2 regions of the Arthrobacter sp. NPDC080073 genome follow, and region 1 is predicted to be linked to the other one. Evidence: riboswitches for the same ligand, from Rfam matches in the RefSeq annotation. Region 1 holds a riboswitch; the other holds the start of a gene.
What was found. A riboswitch is a leader RNA that binds a small molecule or an ion and turns the genes downstream of it on or off. The one in region 1 is predicted to bind S-adenosylmethionine.
Positions count from the first base shown of each region.

Region 1 (4,731 bases):
GTCGCGGGGCCACGCAGGAACTCCTTCGCAGGACAGGAAAAATACCCTACGAATCTACCGCAATCAGTCGGTGCTGCAGGGAGCGGCGCCGGCGGTCCCGGGAGTGTTGGGAGCCCATTCCGGGTAGCTTCGGTGATCGTTCGCCGGCACCCACCGGCCGGCATCCACAACGTAGTCCCAGCCGAGGCCATTGCTCTTGAGCGCCTGGATGCCCGCGATGAGCCGGGTGGCGTCTTCCAGGCGCGACCCCACGCCGAAACTGGCGCGCAGGGATCCGGAGGGAAGGCCGAGGCGCTTGAGCAGCGGGTGGGCGCAAAAGCGTCCGTCGCGCAGGCCAATGCCGTGCTCGGCCGCAAGGTAGGCAGCGACGAGTCCGGCGTCGTAGCCCTGGAGCGAGAAGTTCACGACGCCGATGGTGTCCAGGGGATCGGTGTCGCTGAAGATCTGGTGCACGGTCACGCCGTCGATTTCCTTGAGGCCCTCGACCAGATGCGATCGGATGGCGGCCTCGTGGGCGTGCCATTCATCGTGGTCGAGGCTTGCAATGACCTGCGTGGCGCGGGCGAGGGTTGCCGCGCCGAGGACGTTCGGTGAGCCTCCTTCGTGCCTCGCCGGTCCCGTGGCCCAGCTGACGGAATCGAGGCGTGCCTCGCGGACGGCACCTCCTCCTGCCAGGTGCGGCGTTCCGGCGTCGAGCCAGTCGGGTCGGCCCACCAGGACGCCGGCGCCGAAGGGTGCATAAAGCTTGTGCCCCGAGAAGACCAAGTAGTCAACATCCGCGGCGGCGATGTCGATCCGACGATGCGGGGCGAGTTGCGCCGCGTCCACCACGATCCGCGCCCCGAATTCGTGCGCCAGGGCAGCGAGTTCCTTGATGGGCAGGATCTCGCCGGTCACGTTCGACGCGCCGGTGACTGCCAGGAGGCTGACGCCACCGTGGGAGAGTGCCGTGCGGACGTTGGCCACCGTCTCGGACAACGTTCCCGCGGCCACGATGCTGCGGTGGGGGACGCCCTGCCACGGCAGGAGATTGGCATGGTGCTCGATGTCCAGGTAGAGGACTTCGCCAGTGTGCCGACCGTCCTCAACCGGCAAGCACCCGGCCAGCAGATTGAGGGAATCGGTGGTGTTGCGGGTGAAAATGACCGAATCGTCCGGCCGCCCGCCAACGAACTCACGGACGATGTTGCGGGCGTTTTCGTAGACCGAGGTGCTGATCTGGGAGGCATAGCCTGCGCCGCGGTGGACGCTCGCGTAGTACGGCAAGATCTCGTTGAGGTACGCGGAAACCACGGTCAGGGCAGGCGCAGACGCGCCGTAGTCGAGGTTGGCGTAGCGGATGTGGCCGCCCTGGATCAAGGGTGCCTGCAACTCGGCGCCGGTGACCGCGGCCAGCGGGCGGGCTGCCCGGGGCTGGGATTCAGGGCGCTGCGGTGCAGATTCGTTGTTCAGCGAAAGAGCCGGGGAAGTAAATGTGGCTGTGCTCATGGGACCTCACTCAAGAGGGACCCCTGCGTGCAGGGGGTCCGCGCTTGCCGCATCCGTTCCGGACCGGCCGGGTCGTCACCCGGGGCACCCCGCCGCGATGGAGGGTTGCCGGCCAGCAAACCGGGGTTTCGCGCTGGCACTCGTGACCTGTAAAGAGCGTAGGACACCGGCAACGCTGGTTCCAATGTGACCGGCGATTGTTAAGCGGATTGTTACACGGCCGGAAAATGTGCCTTTCGCCGAAGAAAAAGCAGCGGACGCCCCCAAAGAGGGGCGTCCGCCGTCGTTTATTCGGTCGTCTATTCAGTGAAGGGAACGGATTAGAGGAGGTCGTCGAGTTCGGGGTTGAGCCTCTTGAGGACCTCGGAGTGCAGGATCGAGTTCGTTGCGACGGCGTTTCCGCCGAAGGGACCATCTGCGCCGTCCAAGGACGTGAAGCGTCCCCCGGCCTCGGTCACGATCGGCACCAAGGCGGCCATGTCGTAGACCTGGAGTTCCGGCTCTGCGGCGATGTCCACGGCGCCCTCGGCCACCAGGCAGTAGGACCAGAAATCCCCGTACGCGCGGCTGCGCCAGACATCGTTCTCGAGGCCCAGGAAGTTGTCCAGCGAACCATGCTGCTTCCACTCGGACAGCTCGGAGTAGGAAAGCGACGCATCTTCAAGCCGCGACACGTTGGAAACCTTCAGCCGGGTGGCTGCGGCCAGCGATCGGCCCATGTACGCGCCCGAGCCCTTTGCTGCCCACCAGCGCTTGCCGAGCGCCGGAGCGCTCACGAGCCCGACTACTACCTCGCCCTCGTCCACGAGGGCGATGAGCGTGGCCCAGACGGGTACGCCACGAACGAAGTTCTTGGTCCCGTCGATCGGATCGATGATCCAACGCCTCGAGCCGTGGCCCGTGCTGCCGAATTCTTCCCCAAGGACGGCGTCGCGGGGGCGGGAACGGGAGAGCTGCCCGCGGATTGCTTCCTCGGCGGCTTTGTCGGCATCGGTGACGGGGCTCAGGTCGGGTTTGGTCTCGACCTTGAGGTCCAGTGCCTTGAACCGCTCCATTGTCAGGGAATCGACGGAGTCGGCCAGGACATGTGCCAGCCGCAGGTCGTCGTTGTAGCTCGAATCGGGTTGGGTCATGGTTCCAAACTACCGTCTATTCACGGGTGAGCCGGGGAGGTAGGACGCCAAAGCGCGCGCTGTTAGTCGAGCGTGCTCTTAGTTGACAGTGCCCAGTTCCTTCGCCTCTTGGGCTTCCATGCGCGGGTCCGCGCCGAGAAGCCGGCGCAACGACGCCAAGCGGGCCGGGCCTGCCTCGCCGGCGTGGCCGTCGGCGACCCAGGAATCCAGTCCGCATCGAACCGCGGAGGCATCGTGCTTGCAGCCTCGCTCGCACATTTCCGTTCCGGGTTCCAGATCCGGGAAGGCGTGCAGGATGCGGTCGGGGTCCACGTGGGCGAGGCCGAAGGAGCGGATGCCGGGCGTATCGATGATCCAACTGCCGGCGGGGGCGTCACTGAGTTTCAGGGCGAGGGCAGAGGACGAGGTGTGGCGTCCGCGCCCTGTCACGGCGTTGACCCCGCCCGTGGCGCGTTCGGCGCCGGTCAGGGCATTCACCATGGTGGACTTCCCGACGCCGGAATGGCCCAGGAGTACGGTTACCTTCCCGTCGAGATAGTCCCGCAATTGGCCGACGGCGTCGCCATCGAGGCGGGCGGACAGGCCGTCGTCCGAACGGGCGTCGATGCCGGAGGCCCCTGCGTCGGCCGTGCGGCTGATGATGATGGGGAAACCGAGGCTCACATAGTTGGCGAGCAATTCGGTCGGATCCTTGACGTCGGCTTTGGTGACGAGCAGCAACGGCTCGATTCCGGCGTCGTACGCTGCCACCAACGCGCGGTCGATGAATCCGGTGCGCGGCTCCGGATTGGCGGCCGCGACCACCACCACGAGCTGGTCGGCGTTGGCGACGACGGCCCGTTCGATCGGGTCCGTGTCATCGGCACTTCGCCGCAGGAGGGTCTTGCGCTCCTGGACGCGCACGAGGCGGGCGAGGGTGTCCGGGGCTCCCGACACATCGCCGACGAGGGCCACGAAGTCTCCGGGAACCACGGGGGAGCGCCGGAGTTCGCGGGCGCGGGCCGCGATGACGATGCGCTCGTTGTCCGAGCTTTCGCCCACTATCGCGGTGTAGCGGCCGCGGTCGACTGTGATGATGCGCCCGATCACGGCGTCGTCGTGGCTGGGGCGGTCCTTCGTGCGGGGGCGTGTGCCCTTCTTGTTGGGGCGGATCCGGACATCGGATTCATCCCAGGAGCTTGCGTCGCGAGCCATCGTCAGTTGCTTGTCTCCATAGAACCGGTTGCTGGAGTGCCGGTGTCCGTGGCCGTTTGGCCCGCGCTGAGCATCGATGCCCAGATTTGCGGAAATTCGGGCATGGTCTTGGACGTCGTCGCGATGTCTTCAACCTGGACACCCTCGACGGCGAGCCCCAGGATGGCGCCCGCGGTGGCCATGCGGTGGTCGGCGTAGCTGTGCACGACGCCGGCGTGCAGCGCTGCGGGCCGGATCACCAGGCCGTCGCTGGTTTCTTCGGCGTCGCCGCCAAGCAGGTTGATTTCGGCGACGAGCGCGGCCAGCCTGTCCGTTTCGTGTCCCCGCAAATGCGCGATGCCGGTGAGCCGGGAAGGGCCGGAAGCCAGGGCGCACAATGCCGCCACCGTAGGGGCGAGTTCGCTGGTTTCGTCGAAGTCCGCGCCCAGGATCTCCGGGCCGCCCGTGACTGTCAGCGTGCCCTTGTCCAGTGTGACAGTGGCACCCATGGTGGCGAGGATGTCCCGCCAGAGGTCCCCGACTTGCGTAGTGTTGGCAGGCCAGTTGGGGATCCGGATGGTTCCTTTCGTGGCAAGCGCCGCGGCGAGGAACGGGCCGGCGTTGGAGAGATCCTGCTCGATCCTCTCGTCAAACGCCTGGATGGTGCCCGGGGCAACGCGCCAGTGGTTCGGCACGGAGTCGTCCACCTGCACCCCGACGCCGCGCAGGACCGAGACGGTCATGTTGATGTGGTCCAGGCTGGGCACGGGCTTGCCGACATGCTCCAGGTGAAGGCCCTTTTCGAAGCGTGCACCGACCAGCAGCAAGGCCGAGACAAACTGCGACGAAGCGCTCGCATCGATCACCAAATGGCCACCGCGGACAAAGCCCGTGCCGGAAACCTTGAACGGCAGGGAGCTCGCAGTGTGCCCGTCCA
Region 1 is NZ_JBFBKR010000002.1:297,772-302,502, forward strand. It holds gene AB0O52_RS03550 (class I SAM-dependent methyltransferase) at 1-13, opposite strand, end outside; gene AB0O52_RS03555 (aminotransferase class V-fold PLP-dependent enzyme) at 64-1,488, opposite strand; SAM riboswitch class IV at 1,524-1,636, opposite strand; gene hisN (histidinol-phosphatase) at 1,809-2,621, opposite strand; gene AB0O52_RS03565 (ribosome small subunit-dependent GTPase A) at 2,700-3,815, opposite strand; gene aroA (3-phosphoshikimate 1-carboxyvinyltransferase) at 3,818-4,731, opposite strand, start outside.

Region 2 (4,731 bases), on a different contig from region 1:
CACCTCGCCCGTGGACGCCGCTTTGCACACCACTCCGGATCCCCGGTATGCCATCATGCTGGAGCGCTTCGGCATCACGGCGCACGAACAGCTCACGTGCGGATACCATGTACACACTTCGATCGAGTCCCCCGAGGAAGGCGTGATGGTCCTGGACCGCATCCGGGACAAGCTCGCTGTCTTCACGGCCATCAGCGCCAATTCACCGTACTGGCGAGGGCTCGCTACCGGCTTTGAGAGCTACCGGACGCAGGCGTGGAACCGCTGGCCTTCGTCGGGGCCGTCGGCCATCTTCGGTTCCTTGGCTGCGTACCGGCGGGTTGTCAGGAGGCTCATCGAAACGGGAGTGTTGCTGGACGAGGGGATGGTTTACTTTGACGCCAGGCTGTCCCGGCACGTGCCGACCGTGGAGGTTCGGGTGGCCGATGTCTGCCTGAGGGCCGAGGATGCGGCCCTCATCGCGGTGCTCGTCAGGGCCCTGGTTGAGACGTCCGTTCGTGAGTACCACGCCGGAATAGAGCCGGCCGCCGTGCCCACGGCGCTTTTGCGGATGGCGTCCTGGCAGGCAAGCAACTTCGGACTCCGCACCGAGCTGTTGGACTTTGGAACCTTCCGCCCGGAGCCCGCCGCGGACGTCGTCTGGTCGTTGGTGGAGTATCTGGAACCTGTGCTCGCCGAACAGGGCGAATTCGACTTGGTCCAAGCCGGCGTGGCGGCCATCCTGGGCCGCGGCAACGGCGCCATCGAACAGCGTGGTGTTGCCGAGCGCTGGAGCGAGAGCAACGGGGGCACGCCCGACGCCGCCGGGCTGGCCGCCGTCGTCGAGCACGCCGTTCAGATCACGATGCGCTCCGAGAAGGACGAGAGCGACACCAAACCGCAGCCCGTCCTTACGTGGGTGCGCCAGGACTGGCGCGAAGCGCCGGGTTAACCAGGTGCCTGCTAGACCTGCTTGAGGGCCCGCTCCAGGTCCCCGATGAGGTCGTCCACATCCTCCAGCCCCACCGAAAGCCGCACGACACCGTCGCTCAGGCCGATCGCCGCCCGGCCTTCCGGGCCCATGGCGCGGTGCGTCGTGGTGGCAGGGTGGGTGATGAGGGACTTGGAGTCGCCCAGATTGTTCGAGATGTCGATGACGGCGAGCCCGTCAAGCAGTGCGAAGGCCGCCTCTTTCGCCGATCGCCCCGCAGAGGGGAGCAACTCGAAGGTGAGCACGGTTCCGCCGGCCTTCATTTGCTTCGCGGCGAGCTCGTACTGCGGGTGCGAGGTCAGCAGCGGGTACTTGACCCAACTGATGGCCGGCTGTTCTTCAAGCCATTCGGCGATCCGCAACGCAGACGCCGAGGAGTGATTGACGCGCAGTGCCATGGTCTCCAGGCCCTTGGTCAGGACCCAGGCGTTGAACGCGGAAAGCGAGGGCCCGGTGTGCCGCATGAGCTGCTTGACGGGACCGTCGATGAACTCCTTGGTGCCCAGGATCGCTCCGCCCAGGACCCGGCCTTGGCCGTCGATGTGCTTGGTGCCTGAGTAGACGATCACGTCTGCGCCGAGATCGCCGCAGCGCTGCAGCAGGGGAGTGGCAAAGACGTTGTCGACGACGACGGTGGCACCGGCCGCGTGCGCGAGCTCGCTCACCGCGGCGATGTCCACGATTTCCTGCATGGGGTTCGACGGCGACTCGAAGAACACTGCCGTTGTGGGCTCGGACAACGCGGCACGCCATTGGTCCAGGTCCGGCCCGTCGACGAAGACGGTCTCGACGCCCCAGCGCGGCAGGATCTCGTTGAGGATCACGAAACAGGAACCGAAGAGCGAGCGGGCGGCAACCACGCGGTCGCCGGCAGCCAGCAACGCACCGAGGGCGGTGAAGACAGCGGACATGCCCGACGCCGTCGCGAAGCACGCCTCGGTGCCTTCGAGCAGGCGGAGCCGCTCCTGGAAGGTGGCCACGGAGGGGTTGCCGTAACGGGAGTAGACAAAGCGTTCGTCCTCGCCTGTGAACGCGCGCTCCGCGGCTGCGGCGGATTCGTAGACGAACCCTGAGTTCAGGAAGACGGCCTCGGACGTTTCCTGGAAGTTGGTGCGGTCAAGACCGCCGCGGACGGCCTGGGTGTCAGGGCTCCAGCCGGCGGCGTCAGGATTGAAAGTCACTTAGATGTTCCCCAGGTTCGTCGGAAGTCCACGGTTTTTCCAGCCGTTCACGGTTCGCTCACCGTAGCGGTCCGGCTCGCCCTCAAAGCCCTCAAGGACGTTGTACGAGGTGTAGCCAGCCTGCGTTGCGGCGATGGCGGCAGCGATGGAACGCTGGCCGGAGCGGCAGAGGAAGACCAGCTCGGTGCCATCTGCTTCCGGAGCCTGCTGCGTCAGCTGTTCGATGAAACGCGTGTTGGGGATCCCGCCGGCAAGGTTCCACTGGATGAACAGGGGATCGTTTTCGGTGGCTTTGGTGTCCGGGATGCCAATGTGTGCCCACTCGGCTTCGGTACGGACGTCCACCAGGATGGCGCCCTGCTCCAGTTTGGCCCAGGCGTCGTGCGGGCTGAGGTCGCCTGCGTAGCTCATGCGTGGCCCTCGCCGTCGAACTCTTCGTCAAGCTGATCCACGGCATTGGCAACAGCTGCGTCCGCGCTGGCGATCGCCGCGGGGAGGACGATGGCCTGCGCCACAATCACGTCACTGCCGTTGAACGTCGCGGCCGGGCTCCCGTGCAGCACGTATCCCTCCGCGAGGGCGGTAGAGATCCGCTCGCAGAATTCCTTGGTGTCAGGGCCCGTGATGAGACGGTAGGAGAGTTTTTCTTCGGTGGGTTCAGGCATTGGTGCTCCTCAGTCACGCTTGCAGTTCGAAAGTGTCGATACGCCGAGTAGTCACCTGAGGCACCCCGCCGGAGAGAGGGTTGCCGACCAGCAAGTCAGGGCTTTGCGCTGGTGCTCATTACTCAAGAAGAAAATAACATCCGCGACGGCGGCCTGCATCACCGGCCGTCGTCATGTTCCGTAACCGGGCGGCAGTCAGGCTTGCCAAGGCTGGGAACCGGTAGCTCTAGGCCTCGGTATCATCGGGCAGCGGTTCCAGGCTCGCCTGTATCCGGGGAGGAATGGCGTCAAACCGCGACGCTGCTCCTGTGGGGGAGTGATGAAAAGTCGACCCTTGATGCTTCCGGATTTCCAGCAACTCGTGTACGGATATCCCGGTGGCCGTGGCGAGCGCATGCAGCGAGAGACTGTTGTGATGAGCCAAGGCAAAAACCACTCCTGACAGGGCTTCGAAACCTTCTGTCTCGTAGATTTCCTTCACCAGGTTGGACATACCGTTCGCATCATCGATTGATCCCGCTGACGCACCAGTCGCCATGGCCGTCAGCGACCACGCAGCAGAGTCGGGGCTGATGTAGATGCTCATGTCGATACCCTACGGACTCAGGCCCGCTTGGGGAATGGGCGATACGTTTATCTTTATGGCAGCACTTACCGACCTTGACCGTCAGCTCCTCTCCGCCCTCCGGGAGGACGGCAGGGCGTCCGTGGCGAGCCTCGCGCGCAAGCTGGGCGTCGCCAGGGCAACCGTGAATAGCCGGCTCGAGCGTCTTGTCTCCACCGGAACCATCGTTGGTTTCACGGCGAGGGTGCGCGATGAGGTCGATCCACTTGCTATTAGAGCTATCGCGCTCATTGCCGTGGAGGGACGATCGGCCGACAAGGTCATTCGCCAGCTTCGGGGATTCCCGGAGATCTGGGCGTTGCACACCACCAACGGCGGATGGGACCTCGTGGCCGAGCTACGCACGGAAAGCCTCAGCGATTTTGACCAGGTACTCGGGAGGATCCGCGGCATCGAGGGGATCGTCAATAGCGAGACGAGCCTGTTGCTCAGCTCCGTTCTGCGGTAGTGCCCGCATAGGACGCGCGCCGAATGATCATTATGTACAAACCCTTTCGTCGTTTTGTACAGATTTTCAATGAAAAGTACATACTTTGGCAATTGTGGATGCATATCGCCGCTCCGTAGCCTCGTAGCAACAGTGCTTATGAGGGAAAGGAGCGCACATGACGCGCTTTGTCGATGTCCGCAATATGGTTCGCTGGACGGCCGGGCGGGGTCCGGAGACCATCATCTCGGGGATGATCCAGTACTTGGAAGACGACTTCCGGCGGTGGGAGTCTTTTGACAAGACTCCGCGGGTGGCAAGTCACACCCCATTCGGGGTCATCGAGCTGATGCCCACCAGCGACCAGGAAACATACGGCTTCAAGTATGTAAATGGACACCCTTCGAATCCAGCGCGTGGCTTCCAGACCGTGACGGCTTTCGGCGTCCTGTCCGACGTCCACAACGGCTATCCGACGTTCCTCGCAGAAATGACAGTGCTGACAGCGCTGCGAACGGCGGCCACGTCCGGTATGGTCGCGAAGAAACTCGCGCGCCCCGATGCCTGCGTCATGGCGATGATCGGAACCGGAACCCAATCGGAGTTTCAGGCCCTGGCCTTCCGGGCGTCCCTGGGTATCAACAGTGTCAGGATCTGGGACACGGATCCGGCGGCGATGGAGAAATTCGTCCGGAACATGGCTCCGCTGGGCCTCGACGTCACCATCGCAGGCTCGGCGGCTGACGCGGTGGAGGGCGCCGACGTCATCACCACGTGCACAGCGGACAAAGCCAACGCCACTATCCTGACGGCAGACCAGGTTTCGCCCGGTGTCCACATCAACGCGATCGGTGGCGATTGCC
Region 2 is NZ_JBFBKR010000013.1:58,194-62,924, forward strand. It holds gene AB0O52_RS15290 (glutamate--cysteine ligase) at 1-931, shown strand, start outside; gene AB0O52_RS15295 (O-succinylhomoserine sulfhydrylase) at 943-2,151, opposite strand; gene AB0O52_RS15300 (rhodanese-like domain-containing protein) at 2,152-2,562, opposite strand; gene AB0O52_RS15305 (DUF1737 domain-containing protein) at 2,559-2,816, opposite strand; SAM riboswitch class IV at 2,827-2,939, opposite strand; gene AB0O52_RS15310 (hypothetical protein) at 3,043-3,402, opposite strand; gene AB0O52_RS15315 (Lrp/AsnC family transcriptional regulator) at 3,458-3,889, shown strand; gene AB0O52_RS15320 (ornithine cyclodeaminase) at 4,047-4,731, shown strand, end outside.
Region 2: linked by a shared signal. The riboswitch ahead of AB0O52_RS15305 (DUF1737 domain-containing protein) and the one ahead of AB0O52_RS03555 (aminotransferase class V-fold PLP-dependent enzyme) in region 1 are both predicted to bind S-adenosylmethionine.